DNA from 4 places in the Paenibacillus sp. FSL F4-0122 genome. Region 2 is predicted to be linked to each of the others. Evidence: predicted binding sites of a transcription regulator. Region 2 holds the regulator's gene; each other region holds the start of a gene.
What was found. Region 2 encodes Rex, which represses fermentation and respiration genes when NADH is low (regulators of the CRP and FNR family bind a similar motif). Its sites were predicted from a motif close to TTGTGAAATATTTCACAA; they were not measured.

Region 1 (5,180 bases), 180 kb from region 2:
ATCATTTTGGCGCTGCCGGTCGTTTGCAGTACCCATAAACTTAAAGCAATACTATGAAAAGTGTTACCGAATAAGGAAATGGAGTACGAACTGAGTAGCAGCAGGAATCTCCGATTTCTCCAAAGAGAGGGATGAGCTTGAACAGCAGGGGGAACTTGTTTCACTAATACAGGACCAGACATAAGTTATGCTCCCTTCAACTTAAACGCTTAAGTGAATAGACAAAAAAATTATTCTACAAAATAACAATTATTTTCTTGTGCGGAGTAGTCAGAATGATGCAATAATTTGTCCATTAGTTCAAATGCAGTAGCCGCTTTATCCCCTGTGAAAATGAATTTATGAACGTCATCGCCTAATATTTCCGGACAATTGCAGGTGCAAAGAACAGAGAGTTGTTCGAACCTCCCGTTTTTTTCAACGTAACTTCCAATAAACTCATTAATGACAATGGCCTCTTTATAGCCCCCCTCCTGTAAGAATGTATTTAATTCCTCCAAATTGACAACGGTAAATATCGCTTCTTCAGGTAATGGAATACTGTCCTGAATAAAGCGGGTGAGGAAAGAGTTATTGAAGCTCTCCATAATTAAACATACCTGTGAAAGGTCCTGTGGTTTTACCTTTTGTAGAGCTGCTCGATAGTTGAAAAGGACCTGCTTAAAGAGTTTATCTTCAATCATGCTGTCGATCAGAATCAAAGGAATTCCTTCTACAAAATGCTTGGAGATCGAATAAAAGGCTTCCTCGCGCACATCGATTAGAAATACAGCCTCCAGCTTTCTTTCTACGATAATATCCAAAGAAGGCTGATCAACATCAAGTGAATATAGCAGCGTATGGTAACCAGCATTTGTTAACCGTTGTTCCAAGGCATGTATAAATGAGAACTGGGCATGGAGCTTCCAGTGTGGTGTATGGGCTGAGGTGTTAACAAGCACACCTACCAATCCTGTTTTCTGATTCGCAAGTGAACGTGCCGCCAGATTGGGTATGTAGTGTAGTTCCTCGGCAAGCTGAAGAATCTGCTGGCGCGTTTTCTCAGGAATGGTTTGGTTGCCGACACGATTCAGAACATAGCTCACTGTTGCGACGGAGACATTGGCACGAAGTGCGATGTCCTTCATGGTTGTCTTTTTCACCAGTAAATAGCTCCCTTATCCTTGTGATATTTTCTAAAGATTAACATTCTGATCCCAAAGCGTCAATGGGAAGTGAGTGTGCAGTTAGATGACCCTGCTAGGTTCTAGAAATGGAAGAATTACGGTGAAATTAATCTATCGGAATCAATAGATTCCATGTTATTCTAGTTAATAAAAATAATAGAAATAGGGGAAGTGTCGATGAAAAAATTGCTCCATGTTCTCTTTGTTTTAGTATTACTAATAGGTTTAAATGTAAGTGAAGGGAACACTGCATCTGCTGTACAGGCTAAACAGGTGTTGCGTATTGGTTTTGATTATATTCCTGTAGATCTAGATCCTGCCTCTTCCACAGATAGTAGTACGACTACGGTCATTAAAGGGATATTTGAGGGATTGGTGCGTTTGAATGATGCGGGAGAGGCGGTTCCCGGGATAGCCAAGTCGTGGACAGTCTCCAAGGATGGGAAAACATACACGTTCTCCTTGCGGCCGAGCGCAAAATGGAGTAATCAGCAGCAGGTTAAGGCTTCAGATTTTGAGTATGCATGGAAACAAGCGCTTGCACCTCAGTCTATGAATAGCTATGCATTCAAAATGTTCATAATTGCTAACGCAGAGAATTATCATAAAGGGAAGCTAAAGGAGTCTTCGAAAGTGGGTGTGAAAGCGTTAAATAACGATACACTCCAAGTGACTTTGAATGAAAAAACTTCACATTTCCCGCAGCTTCTCGCGGAAAGTATTTACATGCCAATTAATGCGCAAGTCGCGAAAGCAGATAAGAATTGGGCGTACAATATTAAAACTATGGTTACTAATGGCCCTTTTAAACTGCAACAGTGGGATGAAAATTCGATTCATCTAATTAAAAATCCAAACTATTATGCGGCGCAAGAAATTCGTTTCTCAGAGGTGCATCTACTTCGGCCTAAAGCTGGAACACCTTCGCCAACTATGGCCTACTTAAACAATGAAGTTGACTGGGTAGGGGCAAAAGATGAGCTGATAGATAAGGCTTCTTTAAATTCTGTATTCCCTCAGGAGTTATATGCTTTGCCGTATGCTTCTACATATTATTATCAGTTCAATCTAAGCAAAGCACCTTTCAAAAATCTGAAGATACGTAAAGCATTAGCCATGGCAGCTAACCGAGAATCTATCGGCTATGGTACACCTGCTTACGGTTTTATTCCTCGGAGTATTCGTGGTTCCAAGTTGAATTTTAGATCAGAGATTATTGATACACGGTATTTCAAAGAGGATGTAATACAGGCTAAGAAATTACTTCAGGAAGGTTTGAAGGAAGAGGGCTTAACTCAGCTTCCTAGTTTTTCGATTATTATAAATGAAGGTCATGAAGAAATTGCAGAAGCCGTTATTAACAGCTGGAACAAAAATCTGGGCATTACAGTAGGCTTTGAGGTTCAACCCTGGGAAGATCTGCTTGATAATCGTCTTAAGCTGAATTATACAATGGCAAAAGCGGCTTGGGCAGCCGACTATAACGATCCATCGACTTTTTTAGATTATTTCACATCTTGGAGCAGCGATAATGATTCGGGCTGGAGCAGTGCACTTTATGATAGTTATATTAAACAAGCTAGGCTTACATTAGACACTAGCGAACGAAACAAGCTTTATGCAAAAGCTGAAAAAATGCTCATTGACCAAATGGTCATCCTTCCGCTGTATTATTTTTATGCTGATGTTTTGCATAAACCTAACATTAAAAAAGTAAGTGTAGAGTATGATGGTTCCATATCTTTTTCAAGAGGGTATTTAATCTAAAAAATTATAGTAATAAAGACTATGAGGATACTTCCGCAGTTATTGGGAGTGTCCTTTTTGTATGGAATTAATCACCTTTGTGAAACCGCTTCAGATAACGACACAATATTGTGAAAATTTTCACCTGTTTATTAAAAATTTTAATATATAATTAATTTATAATCAAAAACAAGGGGGATTTAAAATGAAGTTATTTAAAATGATGTTAGTAGCAGGCGTCTCGGTTGCAGTCTTGTCTGGTTGTGGTGCGAATAATAATAATGCAACTAATTCAGCGGCTACTACGGCTCCAGCTACAGAGCAAACGGATGCAGTTACTACAGCTTCAATCGTAAATCAAGCAGATGCGTTTACCAAGGCTGTAAGTAAAGATGGAAACTGGATTATTGCCATTCTAAATGATGTGACCATTGCCCAAGATGTTGTTGTTGAAGGCGAATTCCATGATAAAGGGGCCGCAGACGGCGACATCTACCGTAAGATTGCTCTTTATGCCCAAGACGCTGATCACAAAGTTACTGCCAATTACACACTCACTGTACCTAAGTTAACCGTACAAAGTGAAAATTTGCGAGTTCAAGGCGGAACCATTAAAGGTGATGTTTATGTAGAAGCGAACGGATTTAACCTGCATGAAACCTCGACTATTGATGGAAATCTTTACTTCGCAAACGAAGATGTGAAAGCAACTGCAGGGATTGAAGGTAAAGTGACTGGGGCAACTGAAGTTAAATAAGTTAGTGATGATTTCGATTAGGTAGAAGTAGAAGGACTAAATAGATAGAATTATCCGGATAGGATAGGCAAAAGGAATCAGTAATGAATGGGCTGACTCATAATGGACTACACCCCATCTAGTTACCATATGAGAGCCAACGGCTTCGAAGTAACAAGTAATGGAGTATTGAAGCAGTGAATTATTGGAGTATGAAGTAATGGAGTATGAAGTAATGGAGTATGAAACATTGAAGTGTACAGTAGATGGTTTTAACTGTATTTTGTACAACTAAAATGCTCAAAACGCCCGGCCAATGAAAATAGCTGTATTTTGTACATCTATTTTACTGATTTAATACTCTATAGGCTATTTCTCTAGTTTTTAATTGTATAGAATACACTTAAAGTTAGAATTAGCCCTTGTGGATTATAGATTGCAGTTATCTTACAGATATATCAAGATAGTGCGCTACAACGGAGTGGTTATCCGAAAGCTACGAATGATTAAGCTTAGCTCATAACCTATCAAGCAAATCACAACAGACCCAAAACACCAGTCAGCGAACCTCCAATAACGGAGAATTGCTGCCTGGTTGTTTTTTTGTGGATGATGAATATATGAACTATTGTTGATTTTCTTCCTATTGACTTATAATATTACTACCACTACTAGGAGGAACACATATGTCTAAGGAGTATTCGCGCACATATATTGAGAGCGTAAAGCTTGAAATGTTAAATAGGTTGGGATTAAAGCAGGTGTTCTTCAAGGAGCAAATAGGGGACAGCCTAATTTTTGAAGCTGTGGGCTTTGATAAAGGGGCAAAACACCGCTTTTGCGTTAGACCAAAGACGAAAACGATTGATGAATTCATTTCAGGCAAATGGATGAAGGTCCGCAGTTTTATAATCAAAAGTGTGGATATTTAATGTTGAACGCTAAAAAGGTAGCCCCGTTAATCGGAGTTACCTTTTTATTTTTTGACCCATAGTCATTGATAATGTGAAGTATCTCCATACAGATCGATGGTTGTATTGTTATCAGTTAGGGTTACTTTACATAATGCAGTAGAGAGAATATCCGGTAACTCCCCTATTTCCTGCAATGATTTATTGAGAAAATAAGCCATAATGACTTTTAAAGTCATCCGATGGGTGACGATGAGCACTTCTAGCCCTACGTTATCGTTTATGATGCGCTCCATTGTCGGCACTACTCTTTGTTCAAGCTGCTTGTAAGTTTCACCTGAGGTTAGAGGAATATATAGATCGGGTCTGGTGAAAAAATGGGAATATTGTAAAGGGGATTCTAGTTGTATCTGATCCGTATTCATTCCTTCCCAGCTCCCCATGTTAATTTCCATTAAAGAAACTTGCTGATGAATAGGTAAACTCCGCTTTCCCCGTAAAATCTGTGCAGTATGCAATGCTCTTGGACTAGTACTAGAATAAATTGCGCCTAAGTTTTCTACTTGCAAACGATCTCTCAACCATTCCGCCTGCTGTTCGCCCAAGGCTGTAAGCGCAGAA
Region 2 (5,180 bases):
CCATAAAAATAAACAAGACAGGAACAAATCCGATTAGAATTTCTTTAAGGTATTTAGGCATTATTCCATACCCCCAATGTCGCAGGTTTGCGCGGCAAAATAATAAATTTGCTTTCTTTTCCATTACTCAAGCTTACATAGACATTATTGTCGTCAATTTCTGTTGAGGCTATCACATTTTTATATTGCGGATATTGCGCTTTGAGTCCATCAAGTTCTGTGGGTATAAGTGTATATTTACGGCTCTCCATGGCTTCAGCTACAGAGAACATCGCTTTATCCCAGTATTCATCCAGCAGTTCACTGGAGTTCTGTTCTACATCAAGTTTCAGTGTACGTCCATCAATCATCGATTTTCCTTCTTTAGAGACGTACTGAACCAGTTCACGTAATTTCGTGCCTGGCTGGAGATCAAGTTTCAAAGTGACCTCATTGCGGTTAATACTGATATGAGAATCATTGACGCCCTCATATTGAGATACAATCTTCTGAAGTGGTTCCTGCATTGCAAACTGACGATACAAAAAGAAGCCACCAAACAATAGAGTAGCCGACAGTAGAGACGTTATCAGCACAGGTACAAGACGTAATTTCAAGAAACGTCCTCCTCTCAAAGATGACAAAATATAAAGCTCAGTATAATAATTTATAGCTACTTGAGAGCTCATCAGAGAGACTGAAGTCTCTTATTGCTGTTCTAATTACAAGTAGTAGTATATCACAGGTGTATATACTAATTTCAAAATAAATGTGAATATATTTAAAATTTAATTTTTTAAATATTTCCATCAATACCAAATATATTCCTCGTTTTCGACAAAATCGGCCTTGATTTTTAATCAATCGGCCTATTTTTGTATGTGAATTTAAGAGAATATTCGGTGATAACCACCCATTCAGTATATCACTTAGTATATCACTTTTGTACATCAAATAAATGTAAACAAGCGAACTTATAATAAGTTCGCTTGTTTACATTGCCACCCTTAATTTCCTTATGTTCGGCTTAACTTTTAGGTAAACTGTAACCTTCACCCATTCGGGACCCATCCGAAAACCGATAAAATTGATAATAATACCGACCGCTCTGTTTATAAAAAAGCTGCCAAGCATACTCTCCGTTATATACTCCCGGCAGCAAGCGTTCAATCGTTATGTCCGGAAGATCAGCTTTGATAATGCCGCGTATTTGGGCTTCTGAGGTTCCTTTACTTAGTTCCTCAGCAAACACTGCGTCGTCGCCTTCAGCAAATTTTCCATCTACCGTAAAGCGGACCCAGACCATAAGAGCAGTCCCGGCTTCATTTTTTCCTGTTAAAACCCAGTACACTGCATTTTCATCCCAAACCGATTTTTGTGCTTTGGTTACCTCTGTTAGACCCGCTCTGGTTTTGGCAACATCCTTGGCGATATCCTGCTCGTTCCATTGATCTTTCATAATATAGGCATAGAACTGGATAAGTCCAAACCCCAGGAGCAGAATCAGAACTGACCCCAGGAGGATCCATTTTTTCCTTTTCTTCAAGGTACAGCTCCCTTTCTAGTAATATATCTTTTTTGATTATATAACACACCCGCGTGTTTATCCAAAATTTCATAATTTTCTAGCTTTCCCAGCCTTTAAAATGTACAAAAGGCCGCAACTTTTGCTAAAAGCAAAAAGTCGCAGCCTATTATTTATTCGTTATTATCCAGACTTAACGCTTCAATAAACCTTCGAAGGCTTCTTGCGCTTTACGCCGGATAGCTTCCTCATCCAGGGTTAAGCATTGCCCATGCTTGATGACCTGTTTACCATTCACCCACACATGCTCAACATCCTTAGCGCTAGCAGAGTAAACTGCATGAGACAACAGATCTGTGTGTGGCAGCAAATGCGGCTGATCTATATCAATTGCAATGAAATCAGCTTTCATCCCAACAGCAAGTCTACCTACATTATTTAAAAAGATGGACTGGGCGCCATATTCTGTAGCCATACGTAGAGCTTCTGGAGCTGGAACAGCCGTTGGATCACCGCTGACACCCTTATGAATGAGAGCTGCAAGCCGCATCTCTTCAAACATATCCAAGTTATTGTTGCTGGCCGCGCCATCCGTGCCAAGAGACACCTTCACACCAGCTTTTAGAAGATCAGTAACCCGAGCCACTCCGCTAGCCAGCTTCAAATTACTGCCCGGATTATGAGAGACACCCACATTATGGCGAGCCAAGATCTCAATCTCTTCATCATTTAAATGAACACCATGTGCAACTATCGAGGGACGTGTGAACATTCCAAGCTTCTCTAAGTGAGCTACAGGACGCAACCCGTAATCCGCCACATTTTGTTCCACTTCACGTTTCGTTTCGGACATATGCGTATGCATCGGTAAATCCAGATCATGCGCTGCCTGCACGAACTTAACCAGGAAGTCCGGAGGGCAAGTATAAGGGGCGTGCGGCGAGATCATAGTAGTAATTCTACCGTCCGCCTTTCCATGCCAGTTACGGGCAAAAGAAATCGCTTCCGCAAGCTTGTGATTCTGTACATCCTCTGGACATAACCCGATCACACCACGCATCAATACGGAACGGATACCTGATAACTCAGCTACCTCAGCTACTCGGTCCATATGATCATACATATCGAGGAAGGTCGTAGTTCCACCCTTCAGCATTTCCAATACAGATAAGGAGGTTCCCCAGTATACATCATCACCGGTGAACTTTTCCTCCATCGGCCACATTTTCTCCTGAAGCCACACTTGTAGCGCTAAATCATCTCCATATCCACGCAGCAAAGACATCGCCGCATGACCATGTGTGTTTACAAGTCCAGGCATGAACAGCAGACGACTGCCATCAACCACTTGCACTCCAGCTTCCATCTGAGGCTCTTCTTTTCCTATGTAAGTGATTAAATCATCTTCAATAGTCATATATCCACTCAGAACCGGCTCATCCGTTCCCGGAGTCAGAAAATACCCGCCCTTAATTATCGTTTTATTGCTGTTCATGTTCGCTTTCTTCCTTTCCATCCCGCAAGTAATAAGCAAGACTTTGCAGATCAGTTGTAAAATCAGCTGCATGCACCCGGATATTCGGTGGTGTCTTCAGAATCACAGGGGCAAAGTTCAAAATCGCTTCAATCCCAGAAGAAATGAGAATATCTGCTACATTTTGAGCTTCTGAATCAGGTACGGTAATAATGGCAATGCGAATACCTTGCTCACGAATCGTGCTGCCTAGTTCATCCATTGGTTGCACAGTAAGGGAGTTGATCTTACGTCCAACCTTAGGAGCGTACGAATCAAATATAGCCGTGATTTTCATTGTATCTTTAAGATATGCATTGTAATTAGACAAGGCATGTCCGAGATTACCTGCCCCTACTAAAGCTACATTAAGCTGTTGATCCAGCTTCAGAATATGACGGATTTTCTCAATAAGATACGTTACATCATAGCCGATACCTTTTCTGCCGAAGTCACCAAAATACGCTAAATCCTTACGAATCTGTGCGGGATTAAGATCAAGCTTTTGTCCAAGTTCCTGAGAGGAAACTGTTAATATTTCGCGATTCTGGAGATCATTCAAAAAACGCAAATACACAGGTAGTCTGCGAACAACGGCTTCTGATATTTTATCCGATTTCATATTTTTCCTCCTAAAAATAGTAATGTTCTTGTGAAAATCCATATTCAAACGTATACCTCTCCTTATTAAGGGCGGTACTGTAACTTACCGCCCTTAAGGATAAGGAGGAGCTAAACTGAAGACGAGCATTTTAAGAAGCGCCGCCATCCTCTAGCCATTCCGCTATGCGGGGGACCATTTGATCAGTCAGCATATGCTCCATTTTGGGACCAGGCAATGAATAAAGGAAATACTTCCCGTAATGAGATTCAATAACCCTTGTATCATAAACAATAACTATTCCGCGATCCTGCGCCGTGCGAACCAGTCTTCCGAATCCCTGCTTAAAACGAATAACCGCTTGAGGAACAGATAATTTCATGAACGGATTCTTCTTCTGGGCCTGCAATAACTCCGACTTCGCTTCCGCCAACGGGTGATTCGGTGGTTGAAACGGAAGTCTCACGATGGCCAGGCAAGTCAGTGCTTCACCTGGAATATCTACACCTTCCCAGAAGCTGCTCGTCCCCAGCAGAACGGATGCTGCACTGTCCTGAAAGCGGCGGATCAGCTTGCTCCGGCTGCCACCTTCCACGCCTTGACCAAGCACCGTAATCTCTTGTGAGGCCAAAGCCTCTTTAAGCGGATCATATACCTGACGCAGCATTTTATAAGAAGTAAACAGAACCAGCATCCGCCCACGTGTTGTTTTGGCAGCTTCTGCTAACGACTGTACGAGTGTATCGACAAATCGAGCATCGCCCACACTGCCCTTCACACTAGGAAAATCACGCGGTATAACTAGCAGCGCCTGCTCGCGATACTTAAAGGGAGATGGAAGGAGTGAGGTCATTAGACGTCCCTCTTCCGCAGCTTCGTTAAGTCCGAGATTATCAATCATAAACTGAAAAGATTTATCTACAGACAGCGTCGCCGAGGTAAGCACGATGCTTTTTTTCTTATCGAAGAACAACTCTTTAAGCTGGCTGCTAACATCCACAGGGACGGCATACATCTGCAGTGATTTGCTGCGGTAATTTCCATTTGCCTCCAGCCAATATACTACATTATCGTCATTCAGCCCCATAAAGAATCTTACTTGCTCACGTATGGAAGCCAAATCCTTAAATAAACCGCTAATATCAGTAACAAGACTGTCTGCTGAGGATTGGCTTTCCTGGTCACGCATCTCATTAAGCATTTTATCACCCTTACGGATGATGTCGCTTAACGTCAGATTCATAGTGTTCTCAAGCGCAACTAATTCATCCCAATCCTTCGGCTTACGGGCGGGAAGCAAACGCATAACCAGTTGTCCCGCTTCCCCTGCTGCCGCATCACTGCGTTCCGGCAAAAGGCTGAACAGCTTGTCGCTGAGTGCATCCCAGGTTTCTTTGACAGTAAGCAGATCCGGGTAGATCCGATCGATGACTCCGCTCCATTCTGAAGCCTCTTCACTGCCTGACGACTGTAAGATCTGGCGCAGAGCAGGAAGCTGTCCGTTTCGGCTATCTTTATACAGTCGCGATAACGTGTGTGCCACAGTGAAATGCTTCATATGC
Region 3 (5,180 bases), 340 kb from region 2:
TGATGTGTATCCGGATTTATCATCCCCAGATAATAGTTAATCGCCGGACGGCATTTAGAGCAGCCTTCCTCTTGTTTCCAACCCAGTACATGCATAACCTCTTTAGTAGTACTAAGACCTTTAGCTGTAATCTCAGCAACAATCTCATCCCGGCTAAGCGTTGTGCAGCTACAAATTCCTTGCTTGGCAGACTGCTCAAAACTATCACCCAGGACAAATTGTAAAATTTGTTCTACAACCGGTTTACAACCTCCGCAAGAGCGCGTCGCTCCTGTACATGCTTTTATTTCGTCCACAGTAGTAAAACCATTTTCTATGACCGCATCCACAATCGCTTTTTTCGTAACCCCGTTACAGCCACAAACGATTTCTTCGTCCGCCATCGCTTCTACGGACGTGCTCTTTTTGGATCCACTTCCGCAGCAGCCCGTCCCCATAACCTCTGTATAAATTTCATCGGTCATTACAGCGCCTTGTTTTACTAACTTTTGCAGGTTAGCCGACTCCGTCACATCCCCGAACAGGACTGCACCAACAATGACATTGTCTTTGAGCAGAATTTTCTTATAGGTTCGCTTCCATTCATCTTTGCTTGAGATTACAGTGTGCTCAGGGGAATCCATAAACTCACCTGCAGAAAATACATCCACACCGGAAATTTTTAATTTGGTGGAGACAACAGAACCTTCATATGGATTTGTATCGCTTCCGCAGAGATGTTTAGCTAGAACCATACCCTGCTCGAAGAGCGGCGCTACTAATCCGTAACAAACTCCGCGATGTTCGGCACATTCGCCAATGGAATATACATTCTGCATAGAGGTCTGCAAATAATCGTCCACTACAATTCCACGATTAACAGCAATTCCGCTTTCTTTTGCCACAGTTATATTCGGTTTGATGCCTACAGCCATAACTACAAAATCAGCTGCAAGTGTAGTGCCATCACTAAATTGTAAACCACTTACTCTCTGTTCCCCTGTCAATTCTACTGTTTGTTTGCCCATGGCAAATTTCACGCCTTGACGCTCTAGCTCAGCTTGCAACATAGAGGAGGCATTACGATCAAGCTGGCGCTCCATTAGATCTTCCATCAGATGCACTACAGTAACGTCCATGCCAAGGTTCACAAGACCCTTTGCCGCTTCCAATCCAAGTAAGCCTCCGCCGATTACCGCCGCTTTGTTGTATTGTTTAGCCGCAGCTAGCATCGCATCACAATCTGCAATATCCCGGAAACCCACTACGCCTTCCTTATCACAACCAGGTACAGGTAAAATAAATGAATTCGAACCCGTTGCAATAATCACTTTATCGTAAGAAACAGCCATACCGTTATCCGCAATTACTTGCTTGGAATGCTCGTCAATTCGCGTAACTGTTGTTCCTGTATGCAAGGTAATGTTGTTATCTTCATACCAGTTCCAGTCGTTTAGGATGATATCGTTGATGGTTTTGCTGCCTTCGAGAACATAGGACAACATGATCCGATTATAATTGGGGTGAGGTTCGCTTCCAAAGACCGTAATGTCATAAGCTCCACCTAGCTTCAATATTTGCTCTAGCGTACCTATGCCTGCCATACCGTTGCCGACTAATACTAATTTTTCTCTCTTCGCTGCCATAGTTAGGTGCCTCCTCAGTCTTATCCGTTCTTGTTGAACTTTGCTTCAACTTATCTTCTACATAATGAAATTATACATTTCAAAATTTAAGAGAGATTGTGATTACAGTCACATTAAATGTGAATATTTTCACATAAAAAATAAGACAACTTTGTTAGGTTCTAAATTCTAATAAAAAAAGCCAGATCACAGGTTCTGAATAACCGTAGATCTGGCATTTATGTACTTTTTTTAACGTATAGCCAATAAAATCTCCAATTCATCCTGCACTCTAAGCTTCATGTCCATTCCATTCTCAAGCAGCTGCTTCCCATTCACCTTCATCTTCCAAACTTCATTGCTAAGAGGAGTATAATCACCAATGGATAACACCTTTTTGTTGTCTTCGGTCAACTGCACCACACTGCTGTTCTTCAACAAACCTCTCACTGTTAAATCTTCAGTAAATCCCATAACATATGAATGATTCAAATTCACTTGCTCACTTCCGCCATTCACGGTCAACAACACAATTTGAAGGGGTTCCTCTTGTTCCTTAGACATCGCCGTAATTACTAATTTTGATTCATGCCCGACGGTTCGACCCCAATCCTCAGATCCAATGGTCTCCCCATCCATTTGCAGCTCCCAATTCATTCCTGGACTGAGTGAAATATTATTTACCGTTAGAATGCTTGTGTTATCCTCAGAAAAGGTGGCCTTCCCACTACCTTTCAGTAGGTCAAAGATCGTTATCCCTTTTCTGTAGCTCTCGCTAAGCTGCTTGTCCAAAGGGTTGGTCAGCAAGTCATTTCCCGCAACGATAAGCGAAAGCGTAGGCCCGTCTGATCCTGCTAAGCCATTATTCCCTTCATTATTAACGTCAGCAAGAGTCGAACATCCACCTATTATGAATACGATGACTAATCCTAGTAACAACCTCCACATATATTTCGTGGGCATAGTGACACCGCCTTGTCCCGCCTAATGACCACACAGCGTCTCAGGCTTGTAGTAAGTTATGCATACTGTCTATTTAAGAATAACGTAAATAAGCTTTGTTCTCAAATATAAAAAAAGTCCCCTAAGGGACTCTTTGAAAACTCATTTTTTCTACTGGAATCTAGGGAACAATATATTATTCTCCAGATGAACATGTTCAAAAGTCATGCTCTCCAGCTCCTCTAGCCGGGCATAAGTCAAACGATAGGTTGTACAAGCATGAGCCGGTGGGGTGAAATCATCTGTTATTTTGCGTATTTGTCTCAATATATCGCCTGCTGTGTCATGTTCACTCTCAAGGTCAATTAATGCCTCACGAAGTATGGTCAGCCCTTCTTCACTTGGATTGGCATCATACGCTAATAATTTTGGAAACTCGTCTTCCTCTTCTTTAGCTGTATGCTGAAGCAGATCTTCCTTAAGTGTATTAAACAAGCTATATAACTCTTCTAAATGAGGTGAATCTCCGCCATGAACCCGGTATACCTTAGTTACATTTTGGCTAATTAGGGGCAGCTCTTCCCGCAGGTAATGGTGATGTTTACTCACTATATGGTCGATTAACTCTGCAGAAGGTGCTGTGTTCCATGCGAGTTCTTCTTGTGGTACCGGATATTCCTCGAATAGCTTGTTGAGATCACTAATGATCATCTCTTGATCTAGTCCACGCTCTACAGCTGCTTCAGCAAGAGGTTTGGCGCCTCCACAGCAGAAATCAATCCGTTTGGACTTGAAATAATCCGCAGCTTTTGGGAATTGCAGCACAATATCTTTTACAAGGGCATCTGGAGTAAATCCAGGTTGCACCGATTGCTTATGCTGTAAATCTGAAATTCTATCATTAGGTTGTTTAGTTTCCATAATAGTTCCTCCTCGGGATATGTGATCAGGTTCTGAAAAAATCTTTTCTACCTGTTCACCTTAACCCTGAAAGGAGTTTTGACTTGTGATTGTACTCACGAAAATTGTATCTCTTTGTTGAACGAAAAAGGTCAATCATGGAGATATATCCCCACAATCGACCTGTCTTTTGTTTACCACACGGGCATCAGTAATGTTATTTGTCTTACATTTATCTATTCGGTCACACCAAATCTGTATCTTTTATTGAACATAAGCCTGCATATACGTTCGCTTACCCTTTGCGTCCTTTAAATAAGGTCCTAAACCAGCAAAGCGGGAGTGATCCATATAAACACCGGTCATCCATCTGCCTTCTGTCAGGCCACCATTCCATTTGAGGACAAGGTCAGGGGCGGATATCCATTCCTGATAAATCTGTATATTCTGATCTTTGTACTCTTTACAAGGCTTAGACTGCTCCAGTAGACGTAGATCGTTAAGATAAGTTGGCACGAAATAAGAGGATATCGTATGCAAATCATCTTCATCAAAAAAGGGCTCATCCCCTAAAAAGGGTTTGAATAATACGGTATTCTCGTACATGGACCAAATTAGGGCTTGTAGCACCATGCTTTGGCGAATGCCATTATGGAACTTATATTGTCGTTGATTACTCGCCACATTCACTTCTTGAAGAGGTTCCGTCGACTCCAGACAATGCCGTTCACAGCCGATACATTTCCAGCCAGAAGGACTTTGAATCCATTTTTGAAAAATAGTCCCGCTATCATTGTTGCCTTTGTAGAGTGAAGAGATAATGCTGTAAGGCACACCAATCCACGCATCCCATAAGGAATCTGGAAGATGGCTATGCAGCATGAACAACGTCTTGTCATAGATGAGCTGTACTTTGATCGAAGCGTTCTCCAGCTCAGTAACATCCTTTTTTCCATACGTTATTTCCCGGGAAAACAGGGTGGTCTTCATCTCCCTCGCCTCCTAATAGTTTTGCTATGCCTGTACTCCAGCTGAGTAGATTTGAGCAAAAACCAATATTGCAAGCGTTTCCATTCAAGGAACATACAACGTTTTTTCTATTATATTACAGATTTTTTCGATCTGTGCAAGGTTTTTATTTAAAAATTGAAAAGCCCTCCTCCGTTCTTCAGGAAAAAGGGCCACAACACGACTTTGATTTCTACTCTACCCAGCTCTCAGCCCAAGACTGAATCTGCTGCATAACAGGCTCCAGCGCACGGCCTTTGTCTGTTAGTTCATATTCAATACGTACAGGTGTTTCCGGGTATACATGTCTAACCAGAATACCCTCACCTTCCAAATCCTTCATCCGCTCGGACAGCATCTTATCGCTCATTGAAGGAATGAGGCCGGAAATATCTTTAAACCGCTTCGGTCCACTCATCAATGTCTGAATAATAAGTCCATTCCAACGTTTGCCTAAGAAAGAGAAGGCTGTCTCAAATCTGGGACACATCGAAATTTGATGTTCTTCCATTGTTCTCACCTCTCACTAGCGAAACTTACTATTAGTTAGTATATATAATATTAACACATTTCATCCCTGATGAACATCGTTTACTAAAAAAAGTTCATCTGACATTATCATTATATCCTCGTTGTCAATCCCCTGTATGTGCTTTAGATTCCCTTTGAGCAATCGCTTCTGTCACGATTTGCGCCAAGTCATCATTTCCGAATAAGGAGAGTACG
Region 4 (5,180 bases), 620 kb from region 2:
AAGTTGGCAAAAGAAATGTGTTCATCGCGCTCAAACATCACAATGTGTGCTTCCTCATCCAAACGGCGCAGGCGTGCGGCGACTGAAGCTCCTCCACCACCCCCTTCGATAATTAGAACCTTTTTACTCATGATAGATCATCTTTCCCGAAGAAAACTTGAATTAATTGTTTCACTCTGACATAAAATTACCTTGATTCTGGATAACAGCCGGATTCAACATGCTATAGAGTTACAGCCTTTTTGATAAATTCTATAAAATTAAAGATCTTTATATTGTGTGAGAATCTAGGACAAGAAAATTGATGAGAGACACAAGTATATTGCAGAGAAGATTAAATAATGTATGATACTTGATCGTTCTGCGTGGAGATTGTTCAGATCAGTATCGTATATGAACTCAGCAAAGAGAGAAACTGTGTCTCATAATTAATCAAAGAGCTTATATTTATCAAGAATAGGAGTGACCTTTCTTATCTAAGAGAGGTCACTCCTATTCGTCGTATCCCGCTTATAGAACTTATAAATGAAGTCCTCTTTGAGGTCACCAAGCAGCAAGGCTAATATGCTCCTCTGCTGTGGTACCCACCGAGGATATCACGTGTGAATTCATCAAAGCGATTGGAACTGGCGCATGGATGGCAGAGAGCTACAAAATGGATCGGGACTCTCTTAATGAGAGCCGCTGCTATAGTTCAAAGAATTACTTTTTGTTGCCTTCATGCAAAGCAGCATTAGCAGGCTTCGTAGACGGACTATATGACAAGACATTAGTCGGGCATCCTTACCAAGAAAGAGTGCCAAACAAACAGCTTAATTACGTTAACGAACTCGAGTTTGTTCATAGATTAGATATATTTTGATTTGGGATCATTATATTCATAGCTCCATTGAGTCATGTTGAGTATTTAAAAAACACGTATGCTTAATTTTAGATATAAAGAAGGCTAGGAAGGAGGAGTACCGCAAATGGAGAATGTAAATTCAAACAATAATATACTCATCGTGGATGGCGACAGGCAAGTCCGTAAGTTGCTGCGTGTTTATTTTGAACTTGAGAAATATAATATCGAGGAAGCCGAGCAGGGAGCAGAGGCGTTATATAAAGCGCTGAGAACTCGCTATATTATGGTTATATTAAACTGGCAGTTATCCGATACCAGTGGGGAAGAGCTATGCAGGCATTTCAAGCTGATAGGAACCGCCCCGCTAATCATGTTTATAGGCAGAGCGGATGAGAACGAACGGATACAGGGATTTATGGCCGGTGCAGATGATTTTATTGACAGGCCGTTCAGTCCTAGGGAGGTTGTTGGACGAGCCAAGGCAATGATTGGGCGGGTTACAGGAGTTGTGGTGCCCCAGGGAGCTCAGTCGCATGAAGAGATAACGATATCCTCCATTACTATTAATCCCAGAGCAAGAAGAGTCACCGTGAAAGGGAAAGAAATTCATTTCACTCTAAAGGAATATGAGCTTTTCTATTTTCTGGTCAAGCATGAGGGTGAGGTCTTTTCCAGAGAGAATTTACTGTTAAAGGTATGGGGTGGAGATCATAAGAGATTCGCGGATCATCGTACAGTAGATACTCACATTAAACGGGTAAGACATAAGCTGTCGAGTGCATTCACTGAACGAAACGGACTCATTCAAACCGTATGGGGTTATGGATACATGCTGAGCTTTAAATCGATGTGAACATATCATTGAGGAGGGGAATATGCAAATGACCTATAAACAGATTAAATGGATGATTCTTTTAATTCCAACGTTTACGGTCGGGGTATGGGAATATATCAGGCATCAATTTTTATTACCTTATATTTCTATGGAATTAGGAAACTGGCTCACACCGTTGATAGTTTATCTGGTAAGTATGACCCTGCTTAATAAGATGTTTCGTATGCTGGATCACATTCAGAAGGAGCTTGAGGTGGAACGTAACGCAACAACCGTGCTTGAAGCCAGAGAACAGCTGGCCAAGAAACTACATGACGGAATTGCACAATCGTTATTTCTGCTCTCCGTCAAAGTAGACCGTCTGGAAGAACATGTAGTGGATAATGATCGGCACCTCCAGAACGTGCAACAGATCCGTAAAACAGTCCACGAGGTGAATCGTTATGTGCGCCAGGCCATAGCTGATTTAAAATATGAGCCTATGGAAGATAAAACAATTTTATCTCATGAATCTATGGAGTCTAAGTTGAAAAAGATGGTAATGGACACTCCTGTGCAATTTAGTGTGAATTGGTCGATACCGGACAGTATGTTGTCCCCGAAAGAAAAAGTTGAACTGCTTGCCTGTGTTCGGGAGGCTGTCGTCAATATAGAGAAGCATTCAGGGGCTACACACGGTTGGATTGTGGGAGAAGGAGACCCGCACCGGTTCAAGGTTACGATTAAAGATGATGGACGGGGATTTGTAGACAACCCATTTATGTTTAAGGACCGTTTCGGATTGAATATCATGAAGGAAAGGGCGGAGGAGATGAATTGGAAAATGGAATTTCGTCGGGATCATTTGTACACTGCAGTAGAATTAATGAAAGAGGGTGAGGGCAAATGAGGCACACGCGTGTACTGGTTGTCGATGATCACATACATGCAAGGGAGGCTATCTGTGATATTTTGTCCCTTGACCCGAGCTTTGAAGTAGTTGGAGTGGTGACTAATGGGCAGGAAGCCATAGAATTCACTGCAGAGTGGCTGCCGGATTTGATCCTGATGGATATCCAGATGCCCGGAATGAACGGGCTTGAGGCTACACAGAAAATCAAACTGATGTTCCCCTATGTGAAAATTGTAATGATAACAGTGTCAGATGACCTGATTCATTTGCTGGAAGCTTTAAAGCGGGGTGCCCAAGGGTATCTCTTGAAGAATCTTGCACCTTCAACCTGGATTGAATATTTGCACTCTATAGTCCATGAAGAAGCGCCTTTAAGCCGGGAGGTCGCGTATCAAATTTTGAAGGATGTATCCTTATCTGCTGTCAAGGAGCCGCAGGTAAACTTAACGGCCAGAGAGCAGGATATTTTGAATGGGGTAGCCACGGGTTGGACGAACAAAGAAATTGCTGAGAATTATGGAATTTCGGAATATACGGTGAAGAACCACCTTAAGAATATTCTGCAAAAGCTGCAGGTACAGAATCGCGTTCAGCTTACAAGATATGCGCTGGAAAGAGGGCTTATTTCGGACGATTACAATCGTTTGTAGTAAGTCCTTTTTATTGGTTTTAACAGAAACTTCGATAGGTATAAAAAATTATGAAGTGACATATGTCACGATTCATTCATATAACAGCGCGTTTTCACAAAAAAGACGCACTATAGAAGAAAGTTAGACACATTGCCCCCCTCGTTTGGGCCATACGGAGTTTCCCTAAACTCATTATACTTGTGAATTAAAGCACAGCAAAGTGGAAGGAATAGCAAAGCGCTTCTAAAATTTGCTGGGCTTCATTCGCAAGATTGAGGGGGGATGTATTCGTGATGATTGATACAGTGATGTGGAGTAAATGGTTAACAGGAATGACGTTAGCATTTCACACCATTTTTTCTACGATTGGTGTCGGTGTCCCATTGATGATAGCTATTGCCGAATTCGTCGGGATACGAAAGAAAGACCAGCATTACACTCTGATGGCCAAAAGATGGTCACGCGGATTTATTATTTCAGTAGCTGTTGGCGTAGTGACCGGAACAGCGATTGCCTTGCAGCTTGCGCTTGTCTGGCCGAAGTTCATGCAGATCGGCGGGAACGTAATCGCCCTTCCCTTATTTATGGAGGTTTTCGCCTTCTTTTTTGAAGCCATTTTCCTAGGGATTTATTTGTACACCTGGGGGCGGTTTCGCAACCCGTATATTCACTTACTGCTGACGATTCCCATTGTCGCCGGGGCAGGCATGTCCGCAGTATTCATCACAACAGTGAACGGATTCATGAATCAGCCTGGAGGCTTTGTAATGGAAGCCGGACAATTCACGGCAGTGAATCCGCTGGAGGTAATGCTTAATACGGCAACACCTTCAAAGGTATTTCATGTCTTAACTTCTGCCTACTTGACGGGCGCTGCTTTGCTTGCGGGAATTGCGGCTTGCACTATCCTGAGAAGGGGAGTCTCGGCCTACTCCAAGAAAGCCTTGAAGCTGATGATGACCGTTGTTGTGGCGTTCAGTCTGCTGACAAGCCTGGCCGGAGACATGTCAGCCAAGTTTCTGGCGGAGCATCAGCCGGAGAAGCTGGCGGCAGCGGAATGGCACTTCGAAACCGAACGCAGCGCAGACTTGGTTCTGCTGGGCTGGCTTAATGCAGAGAACGAGATTCTGGGGGGAATTCACCTTCCGAAAGCGCTAAGCTTCCTGGCGTTTGGAGACTTTAACGCTGAGGTCACGGGTCTTGAAGAGTTCCCGCTTGACGAACGCCCGCCGCTTATTGTCCACTATTTGTTTGATTTTATGGTCCTGAGCGGAATGGTTATCTTGGGGATTGGACTGCTGTATTTCCTCTTCCTGTTCTGGAAGAGACGAAATGAGCTTAACAAGTGGCTGCTCAGATCCATTGTCTTTAGCACATTTCTGGCCTTCCTGGGCATTGAATTCGGCTGGTTCTATGCAGAGCTTGGCAGGCAGCCTTGGATTGTCCGTGGATATATGCGTGTAGAGGAAGCAGCCACAACATCGCCGAATGTGAGGATTCTCTTTTTCCTCTTCCTCCTTCTGTATGTTGTAATGGGGACGATGTGTGTCATCGTACTTAGACGGTTGTTCCACAATAATCCTCCAGAGGCCGAGCTGAACAAGCTGGCACAAGCATCTATAGAAAAAGGTGAGCAACTATGATCAGCTATGAGCTGGCCGGTATTTCAGTGCTTTGGATTTTTTTGTACGGCTATTTAATTGTCGCGTCTATTGATTTCGGGGCCGGATTCTTTGCCTTATATGCCCGCTTGACGAAACAGGATCACCTGATTAACCGGCTGATCTCCCGCTACCTGTCGCCAGTCTGGGAGATTACTAATGTATTCTTTGTTTTCTTCTTTGTGGGCATCATCGGATTTTTCCCCGACACGGCATACTATTATGGCTCGGCGCTGCTTGTTCCCGGAAGCATCGCCGTGATTCTGCTGGCTATACGCGGCTCCTTCTATGCTTTTCAGAACTATGGCTCGAAGCA

Region 1: the regulator Rex is predicted to act here: its motif matches at 3,042-3,059, upstream of MHH49_RS21420 (polymer-forming cytoskeletal protein).
Region 3: the regulator Rex is predicted to act here: its motif matches at 1,743-1,760, upstream of nirB (nitrite reductase large subunit NirB).
Region 4: the regulator Rex is predicted to act here: its motif matches at 3,402-3,419, upstream of MHH49_RS17875 (cytochrome ubiquinol oxidase subunit I).

The regions. Positions count from the first base shown of each region.
Region 1 is NZ_JBBODI010000001.1:4,930,252-4,935,431, forward strand. Features, by position in the region: gene MHH49_RS21405 (MFS transporter) at 1-182, opposite strand, end outside; gene MHH49_RS21410 (LacI family DNA-binding transcriptional regulator) at 231-1,142, opposite strand; gene MHH49_RS21415 (peptide ABC transporter substrate-binding protein) at 1,344-2,933, shown strand; gene MHH49_RS21420 (polymer-forming cytoskeletal protein) at 3,118-3,669, shown strand; gene MHH49_RS21425 (hypothetical protein) at 4,335-4,580, shown strand; gene MHH49_RS21430 (histidine phosphatase family protein) at 4,643-5,180, opposite strand, start outside.
Region 2 is NZ_JBBODI010000001.1:4,753,785-4,758,964, reverse strand. Features, by position in the region: gene MHH49_RS20675 (AAA family ATPase) at 1-61, opposite strand, end outside; gene MHH49_RS20670 (hypothetical protein) at 54-596, opposite strand; gene MHH49_RS20665 (cell wall elongation regulator TseB-like domain-containing protein) at 1,007-1,525, opposite strand; gene MHH49_RS20660 (amidohydrolase) at 1,698-2,999, opposite strand; gene MHH49_RS20655 (redox-sensing transcriptional repressor Rex) at 2,986-3,639, opposite strand; gene dinG (ATP-dependent DNA helicase DinG) at 3,770-5,180, opposite strand, start outside.
Region 3 is NZ_JBBODI010000001.1:4,418,249-4,423,428, reverse strand. Features, by position in the region: gene nirB (nitrite reductase large subunit NirB) at 1-1,625, opposite strand, end outside; gene MHH49_RS19050 (hypothetical protein) at 1,857-2,567, opposite strand; gene ric (iron-sulfur cluster repair di-iron protein) at 2,718-3,413, opposite strand; gene MHH49_RS19040 (hypothetical protein) at 3,711-4,436, opposite strand; gene MHH49_RS19035 (winged helix-turn-helix transcriptional regulator) at 4,648-4,965, opposite strand; gene MHH49_RS19030 (hypothetical protein) at 5,090-5,180, opposite strand, start outside.
Region 4 is NZ_JBBODI010000001.1:4,136,863-4,142,042, forward strand. Features, by position in the region: partial or broken gene MHH49_RS17855 (CoA-disulfide reductase) at 1-131, opposite strand, end outside; gene MHH49_RS17860 (response regulator transcription factor) at 969-1,697, shown strand; gene MHH49_RS17865 (sensor histidine kinase) at 1,726-2,568, shown strand; gene MHH49_RS17870 (response regulator transcription factor) at 2,565-3,221, shown strand; gene MHH49_RS17875 (cytochrome ubiquinol oxidase subunit I) at 3,494-4,846, shown strand; gene MHH49_RS17880 (cytochrome d ubiquinol oxidase subunit II) at 4,843-5,180, shown strand, end outside.